DNA from 4 places in the Undibacterium sp. Ji22W genome. Region 1 is predicted to be linked to each of the others. Evidence: predicted binding sites of a transcription regulator. Region 1 holds the regulator's gene; each other region holds the start of a gene.

Evidence for each region. Region 1 encodes FliA, which starts transcription of late flagellar genes. Its sites were predicted from a motif close to CTAAAGTTTNNNNNNNNNNNGCCGNTA; they were not measured.
Region 2: a site for FliA is predicted at 1,260-1,286, ahead of ACO0KW_RS04110 (flagellin). Genes of this name have one in related genera too.
Region 3: a site for FliA is predicted at 904-930, ahead of ACO0KW_RS12555 (flagellar protein FlaG). Genes of this name have one in related genera too.
Region 4: a site for FliA is predicted at 1,159-1,185, ahead of fliD (flagellar filament capping protein FliD). Genes of this name have one in related genera too.

The regions. Positions count from the first base shown of each region.
Region 1 is NZ_JBMPOU010000001.1:1,108,078-1,110,284, reverse strand. It holds gene ACO0KW_RS04705 (flagellar motor protein) at 1-609, opposite strand, end outside; gene ACO0KW_RS04700 (RNA polymerase sigma factor FliA) at 591-1,325, opposite strand; gene ACO0KW_RS04695 (MinD/ParA family ATP-binding protein) at 1,364-2,185, opposite strand; gene flhF (flagellar biosynthesis protein FlhF) at 2,178-2,207, opposite strand, start outside.
Region 2 is NZ_JBMPOU010000001.1:986,764-988,970, reverse strand. It holds gene ACO0KW_RS04115 (tetratricopeptide repeat protein) at 1-963, opposite strand, end outside; gene ACO0KW_RS04110 (flagellin) at 1,376-2,207, shown strand, end outside.
Region 3 is NZ_JBMPOU010000002.1:1,371,993-1,374,199, forward strand. It holds gene ACO0KW_RS12545 (c-type cytochrome) at 1-311, opposite strand, end outside; tRNA gene ACO0KW_RS12550 (tRNA-Arg) at 542-618, shown strand; gene ACO0KW_RS12555 (flagellar protein FlaG) at 998-1,372, shown strand; gene ACO0KW_RS12560 (pyridoxal phosphate-dependent decarboxylase family protein) at 1,646-2,207, shown strand, end outside.
Region 4 is NZ_JBMPOU010000001.1:984,506-986,712, reverse strand. It holds gene ACO0KW_RS04110 (flagellin) at 1-608, shown strand, start outside; gene ACO0KW_RS04105 (flagellar protein FlaG) at 701-1,075, shown strand; gene fliD (flagellar filament capping protein FliD) at 1,223-2,207, shown strand, end outside.

The DNA of each region.
Region 1 (2,207 bases):
GACAGGCAAGAAGAATAAATTTGCCAAGCCAACACCATATATCGTCGCGACAAAAGCAACGGCTATCCCCCCACCGAGCTTATTTGGGTCTGTCAAATTTTCCATGACATGAATTAATCCCAATACAGCACCTAGAATTCCTATGGTAGGAGAATATCCTCCAGCCGCATCCCAAATTTTTATAGCTTGTCGCTGTTCCATTTCATAGAAAGAAATATCAACATCTAACACATCTTTAATTCGTTCAGGATCAATGCCATCAATCACAAGTTTTAATCCTTTCTCGATAAAAGGATCCTTCACCGTATCGATATAACGTTCAAGACTTAAGAAGCCTTCACGTCGCGCAACAACACTCCACACCATTGCATCCTGTACATTCTTACGGCTTTTATCCTCAGGCATCATCACTATCCATTTCAGCATTTTGATACCACGGATAAATGTTGGCATGCGACTTTGCAGAAGCACAGCGCCGATCGTACTTACGACAACGATGACAAATGCCGCGGGTTGCATTAGCGAAGATAGGTGACCACCTTCGAGTACTTGCCCCGAAAGTATCCCCACAACAACGAGAATTATCCCTATTAAGCTAGCCCGGTCCACGCCCGCTCCCTCAATGATGCACGTAGCCTGGCAACTGCCTGGCTATGTAATTGCGAAACTCGAGATTCAGAAACACCCATGACAGCACCAATCTCTTTCAAATTGAGCTCTTGCTCGTAATATAAGCCCATCAACAGTTTTTCTCGCTCTGGGAGACTATTGATCGCATGAATCACTGCGTCGCGAAAGTCACCATGTAACAAGTCTTGCAAAGGATCGCCAGAGCGTTCGTCGCTACAGAAATGATCAAGAAAATGCTCTTTAGTATCGGCATCATGGAAATCTTCGTAGTACAGCAATTGATGCCCACCGCTTTCGCCTAGCAACTCCTGATAATCGATTAAAGTAAGCTTGAGGTGTTTTGCTAACTCAGTCTCTAAAGGTGGGCGGCCTAACTTTTGCTGCATTTCATTCATCGCATTTTCGATTTTGCGCATATTCTGGCGCACGCCGCGTGGTAGCCAATCACTGCTCCGCAGTTCGTCTAACATTGCACCACGAATTCGTTGAATCGCATAAGTTTCAAATTGTGCGCCGTGATTATCCTCGTAGCGATTAACCGCATCCAGCAAACCTATCATACCAGCCTGCACCAAATCATCGACTTCTACACTAGGCGGTAGTCTTGCTTTCAGTTGATAAGCCAAACGCTTCACCAGAGGAGCATGCTCGGTGAGTATTGAGTTCTTATCTGATTTACCACTCGCTGTGTACATAAACAAATTTATACTCTAATTAAGTATTCAAAGCACTTCTAAATCGACATTGCTTCGAATCGTAAACTTTGACTGGCGGTAGATACCAATTTTTCTGCCATACGTACAAAAGCATTTGCAGCTTTTGATAATGGAAACGCATCAATAACTGTGCGTCCCGACTCGGTGGCGCGGGTCAAATGAATATCCGCCGGTACATCACCAATAAACTTGATTTCTACTGCCATATAACGTCTTGCTGTTGTGGCGAGATTTGAGAAAATACGCTGTCCCTGCGCATGATCGACTCCAGAAACAACTATGCCATACGAACGACGGCCAAATCGATTATTCAAACGTTTAATCAATGCGTATGCTGCTGTTATCGTTTTTGGATCTGCAGACACATGAATAATCAGTTCACTGTCCTCAAAAGAAGACAATAAAAATGTATCATCGTCTCTTAATTCACAATCGACTACTACCAAATCTGAACGACTGGCGGCGATGTCAAATGCTTTTGATAGCTCTCGAAATCCTGCCGCAGGCAAACCTAAAGTTTTCTGCATTCCGTGCGCAACCTTGGTAATCGACAGCCCGGGCGAAACTTGTTTAATCACGGCATCCATTGTACGCTGTTGTCGTGCGACATCCAACAATGTCTGATCTGATTTCAGGTTTAACCACGCACTCAAGCTAGAGTTCGATGGTTTGGCGTCCACCATTAAAGTATTTCTACCTTGTCTTGCGAAGCTAGCCGACAAATTAATCAACATCCCATTTCTTTCTGCATCTGACAACATAGAAATGAACGTCAAAACCTTTGATTTGGGCATTTCCAACATACGACGCAGCCCTTCCGCCTGATCGTAATTAACCAAAGAAGGCCTCCGCTTTTCCCAT
Region 2 (2,207 bases), 120 kb from region 1:
ATTGAAGGTCGAATGTTCATCTGTTCTAAAAGAAACAGCTTGAATATAGGCCTCAATTGCAGCATCAAGATATCCACCATCTCTTAACGCATCACCATAAGCCGCCCAAATTTCTGGAATTTTGTCATTTAATTGAATTGCGCTGTTGCTACAGTCGATCGCTTGCTGGATTTGTCCAGCATGTCTATAAGCCTCAATTAAATTAGGGTAAACCTGATGCAAATCAGGCTGGATCTGTAATGCCTGATGATAAACCTCTATCGCCGATTCGCATCGATCCAAAGACCGATAAGTCAATCCTAAATTATTGTATAAATAGGCCATCCCTGGGGCTAACTGAATCGCCCTAGAAAAACTCTCGATTGCTTCTTCATATCTGCCTAAGAAACGATATGCATTCCCCAGATTATTGTAGGCGGTTGCCATTTCTGGTGCTATAGCAACTGTGCGTTGCAAAATTTCCAAAGACTCGGCACAACGCTCGAGAGAAGTTAATGAGCACGCAAGATTATTCAACACATGTGGATTGTTCGGCAAGATTTTCTCAGCATGCAAAGCTGCGTCGTACGCGGCTTCAAACTTCTGTTGCTCTAAGCATGCAATTGATAAGTAATCCCAGGCGATCCCATCTTTGGGTCGCAAGTTGACCAACCAGCGACTAGCCTGCTCTAAGAGTGCATATGATTTTCGCGTTACGAAACGATTCAAAATAGTGTAATACGCCTTTGAATCAATCACCATCTTGTGCGAAATAGAAAACGCCTTCTGCAAATGCGCAATCGCATCTTCATCTTGGTCGCAATTAAAATAAACTTTGGACAACAATAGATGGGCCTCTTCATTTAAAGGGAAGCGTTGAATCACCCTTAAAGCGACTTGTTTAGCTTCTTCTAATTTGCCCGCTTTTATGCAGGCTTGAGCTTCACGCAAGACTACTTTTGGATCAAAACCAGATTTACTCATCGCATACTCTTTCGTTTATGGGTTAGCCATCAAAGTCTAGCTATCTTTTACCAGTTAATCTCTAAATTCACAATTCACGACACAAGTTGAACAACATCACGGGCGCACTACTTGCGCATCGAGAACAGAAATTGCCGACTTTTTAGCATTTTACAAACAAAGTTTCACATCAGATCGAACAAAAAGAAGCTAAAAAATTGTTCAAATCAGGCCTTAAGTATTTTTAAAAGCTGTCGTCTAACGGATTAACAAAAAAAACTTAAGCACAAAAATTAATATTTATTTTGAGCAATTTCCTCAATTTTTTTATTTCCCGCCCGTTACCTGTTTCAACGACGGTGCAATGGTCAACAAGACAGACCGAAGTTCAAGCTAAACGTCGAGTCGAATTAACCAAGTTAGGAGAACCATCATGGCTTCATATATCAATACCAACATCGCGTCTTTAAATGCACAACGCAATTTATCGACATCCCAAAGTTCATTGAACACATCCTTGCAACGCTTGTCTTCTGGCTTGCGTATTAATAGCGCAAAAGACGATGCAGCAGGTTTGGCAATCTCTGAGCGTTTGACGTCACAAATCGGTGGTTTGAATCAAGCTGCTCGTAATGCTAATGACGGTATCTCTCTCGCTCAAACGGCTGAGGGCGCTTTAACTCAAATTGGCTCTAACTTACAACGTATTCGTGACTTGGCTGTTCAGTCTGCCAATGCATCTAATAGTGTTACTGACCGTGCAGCGTTGAACAATGAAGCTTCACAGTTGATTTCTGAAATTAACCGCGTTGCTAGCAATACTAACTTCAACGGCGTTAATCTTCTGGATGGTTCTTTCTCTGCACAAACTTTCCAAGTTGGTGCAGACGGCACAGCTAATGATCAAATTAGCATCGCTTCGATCGCCAGTGCAAAATCCTCTGCTTTAGGTGTTGGTGCATCGTCTAGTTATGCGACAACAGTAGCAGGCGCAGGCGCAGTCACTACGACAGCCTTAGCCGCTGGCGAACTCTCTATTAATGGTTTCCAAGTTGGCGCATCAGCTGCAGACGGTGTTTCCTTCTCTAATTCTACTGGTAGTGGTATCTCAAAAGCTGCTGCGATTAATGCGATTAGTGGTAGCACAGGCGTAACAGCCACTGTTGGTTCAACTACTGTAGCAGGTACAGCTTCAACTAGTGCAACAGCAATTGCATCAGGCGACCTTACTATCAACGGTGTGAACTTAGGCGCTTTGAATGCAT
Region 3 (2,207 bases), on a different contig from region 1:
GGTGCACCTGCTGCGCCAGAACCATGACAGGCAGCACATGCTGCTTTGTAGACGGCTTCGCCAGTTTGTAAGACTTTAGGGCCGGTTGCATCGACAAACGTAAATCCTTCGTTTGCCACGGGACTGATACGTGCTGCAATTGCTTCTGGTGTTTGGCTATTTGAACCGGCACCAACTGTGTTGTTGCTGGAGACAAATTTAACCAACAACACAATAATCAGAATCGGGACGATAAATCCGGCAAGAACGGCAACGATCAGTTGCTTAGGCGTCTTAATCGATGATTCGTGTTCGTCGTGGGCGTCGCTCATGGTTTCCTCAATGCAAAAATAATGTGAAGTTTGCTAGCCACGCAAAATGTCAGGCTTAGCGTAAAACATCAGATTATAGAGCTAAAGTGTGTGTTTTGGAATGAAAAATCCGCGTTCGCGTTACTGCTGACCAGGTAAATATCCAAGAAATCGACAAAATAGCCAAGAATTGCTAAAGAGCTTGCACTTAATTTGCGGTAGAATACGCGCCTCTTTTTGTATTTTTCATAGCGCCAGTAGCTCAGATGGATAGAGTACAGCCCTCCGAAGGCTGGGGTCGCACGTTCGAATCGTGTCTGGCGCACCAAATTTTAAGGCTTGCCAGTGCAAGTCTATCTAGTTTCTATCCCAATCATCCTGCATGTTCCTGACAACCTCCTTGTAACTTCTTTGCTGAGGCAATTCGTCAAGTTGTTAAACGCTGTGCTGCAACAAGTCTATGAATTTAGCCTGCGTTTATCCTGTGTTTACTCCGTGAAATTTGTGCAAAAGTGTGAAAAACTAAATGTAAATTAATCAGAGTTTCGCTCATTGATCATGATGACAAATGAAATAGAACTTCACATACACCTGAAATTCTTTTGCAACTAGATTAAATTTTTCGTAAAAAGCTCCGATAAGTACTATATGGCTCAATTCGTTCAACGACGGCGGACAGCCAACTAGACAACTTATTGGTGAATGAGATGGGTATCAATCAAATTACTGCAGCCGTTTCACGTATTGCTGATGTGACTAGCGTTGCCGCGCCAACAGATGCGCGTGTGGCTATCCGAGAGAATTTGAGCTTGGATAAAGTGCATCAAGCTGATGCGGGTCATCAAGTGGGCGATGCGGTCAGTGAAGCAGATTTGAAGAAGTCTGTCGAAGCGATTAATCGGTTTTTCAATGAAAATAATAGCGTTAATTTAAATGTCGATCAGGATTCTGGCAGAGTTGTGGTGCGTATCGTTGATAAAGAAACCAATGCACTGATTCGTCAAATTCCAAATCAAGAGGTATTAGAATTGGCAAAAGCGTTAGTTCAGAAGAATGGCATGTTGTTGAATGATCATGCGTGAATACCAGCTTTGTGATGATGACATTTGCTCTTGATGGTGCGTTTGGTGAGTGGATCAGTACACGTTGTTCTTAATCACATCTCATGCGAACATGGATCGTTGCAATGATCTAAAAGAATTCTGTAGGCGCTAGCCTACAGATCAAGTCGCGGCAGAAATCCAAAATAGTTGTTATCCTTCGTTATTCTTCCAATTTACTCGTAAATAGTAGCCAGACTAAGCCGATTCTTGTTGCTCGTCTGCTCTATCTGTATTCTTCGCACTCAACAAATTATGACTGAAACTTCCCGTAGTTTAGACCCACAAGACTGGAGCAGCTTGCGTGCTAATGGACATCGCATGCTTGATGATATGTTGGATTACATAGAACATATTCGCGAGCGTCCGGTTTGGCAAAACATTCCTGATGAGGTGCGTGGGAAATTTCAGCAAGCTTTGCCGCAACAAGGCGGTGATCTGGCTGCAGTGCATCAACGCTTCATGGAAGAAGTTTTGCCGTATGCAGTCGGTAATTCCCATCCAGGTTTTATGGGGTGGGTTCAAGGTGGCGGGACACCGGTTGGTATGTTGGCAGAGATGCTTGCGGCCGGATTAAACGCGAACCTCGGCGGACGTGATCAAATGCCGGTCGAAGTCGAAAAACAGGTCACGCAATGGATGCGCGAATTGTTTCAATTTCCGGACAGCGCTAGCGGCCTCTTTGTGACTGGGACGTCGATTGCGAATTTCATCGCGGTGCTAGTGGCGCGCACCAAAGCCTTGGGCCTCGAAAGTCGGCGTCAAGGCCTAGCGACTAGTCCACATCGGCTGGTCGCGTATGCGTCCGTCGGCGCGC
Region 4 (2,207 bases), 120 kb from region 1:
TTAGTACACAAACTGGTGTTACAGCGACATTCAACACTACAACTGGTGCGGTTGCACTGGCTGCAACTGATGGCCGCAACATCACAGTAACAGCAAGCACCAATGCTGCTGCCGCTGCGGCGAATACAGGTATTACTGTATCTGCCACCGGTGCAACAGATGTTTCAACCTCCACTTTGAGCCTATCCTCAAGTAGCTCAGCTGGTGTGACTTTGGCAAATGGTACAGGCACTGGTTTGACAGCAGCCAATTTGACTGGCGGCTTCACTTCAGCAACAGTGACAGTTGGCGCAGGTGTGTCCTCACTGAACCTGGGTACAGCAGCGGGGGCGACCGCAGCGTTGACCACCATCGATGCCGCATTGCAATCAATCAATACGTCTCGAGCTTCTTTAGGTGCTTACCAAAACCGTTTCTCATCGGCGGTTTCGAGCTTGCAAACAACCTCTGAAAACTTGACAGCTTCACGTAGCCGTATCCGTGACGCAGACTTCGCTTCTGAAACAGCAACACTGACACGTGGTCAAGTATTGCAACAAGCAGGTACAGCGATCTTGGCTCAGGCAAATGCGTTACCGCAAGGCGTGTTGGCTCTGTTAAGAGGTTAAACAATAATGTAGAGCATCACATTATTCATTGATGTAGACTGTCCCCTGCCCAAGTTCTTTGGTCGGGGGAATTTTACTTAAAGGAAAAGATCATGGACATTCAATCGATAGGCAGAAATTCGCCGTCAGGATCACTGATCACAGAAAAACTTCCGCCCCCTCCTTCCACCGCTATCGCTAACACTCAGAACGCGACTGCAGCAGAAACATCGACTGCAGTGACTCAAGCGGCGAAATCACCTACTGCAAGTGAAATCAACAAAGCAGTAAGCGATATTAATAAGATCATACAGTCGACAAACCAAAATCTTGAATTTACTGTTGATAATGACGCGAATGAGGTCATCGTCAAAGTTGTCGATCAACAGACAAAAGAAGTTTTGCGACAAATTCCTACTCAGGAAGCGCTAGAGATAGCTAAATCACTCGATAAATTGCAGGGACTACTAATTAAACAAGAAGCTTGAGCTGCTCCGCTTACCTTTGACCATGCACATTGCTAGCTACGCGGCCAGTATTGCAAGGCGAAAATAGATAGGTAAATGTCCCTCTAAAGTCTGATTTGCTTTTGCCGTTAACTTGTATAGTAACGATACTTACAAAAGGGGAACGTGGTGGGCATACAATCAACCGGAGTTGGCTCTAACTTAGATGTGAATAGTCTCATCACTAAGTTGATGCAGATAGAGAGTCAGCCATTAACGACCCTAGCAAAAAAAGAAGCGAGTTATCTTGCGAAACTAACGGCCTACGGATCTTTAAATGGAGCACTTAGCTCATTTCAAAGTAGTTTTGTTGGATTAAATAGTACCGCTGCTTTTCAAAATCTGACTGCGAATGTCGGAGATGCCTCTATATTAAGTGCAAGCACGACCAGTGTTGCAACTGCAGGCAATTACAACGTCAACGTTACTCAACTGGCGAAAGCACAAACCATTTCGAGCGCGGGTCAAGTCAGCACCACAGATACTATCGGTTCAGGAGCTTCGACGACAATCTCATTTCAGTTTGGCACCATCAGCGGCGGAACCTCAAGCAATGGTGTTTATACTGGAGCCAGTTTCGTACAGGATGCGAATCAAGCAATTGGTACTATCACCATTAACAGCGCAAACAATTCTTTGCAAGGTATTCGTGATGCCATCAATTCTGCTGGCGCAGGCGTCAGTGCATCGATCGTTGGTGATGGTTCTGCCACGCCGTATCACTTGGTTCTAAGTTCGAATAAAACTGGTTTGACCTCTAGTTTAAAAATTGATGTGAGCGGCGATGCCACATTGCAGTCATTACTAACGTACAACCCGGCCGGTACACAAAATCTAACTGAAACGACGACTGGGCAGAATGCGAACTTGTCGATCAATGGCATTAATATTACCAGTGCGTCAAATACGGTTAATGATGCTATACAAGGTGTACCGATAACACTTTCAAAAGTCGGAAGCACGACACTTGCATTAAACAATAATACATCCGGCGTATTAAATTCTATAAACACCTTTGTTAAAGGTTATAACGACCTCCAAGCGACTTTTAAGTCGCTGACCGGTTACGATTCATCCACAAAAAAAGGTGGTGCCTTGACTGGTGATGCTGCCG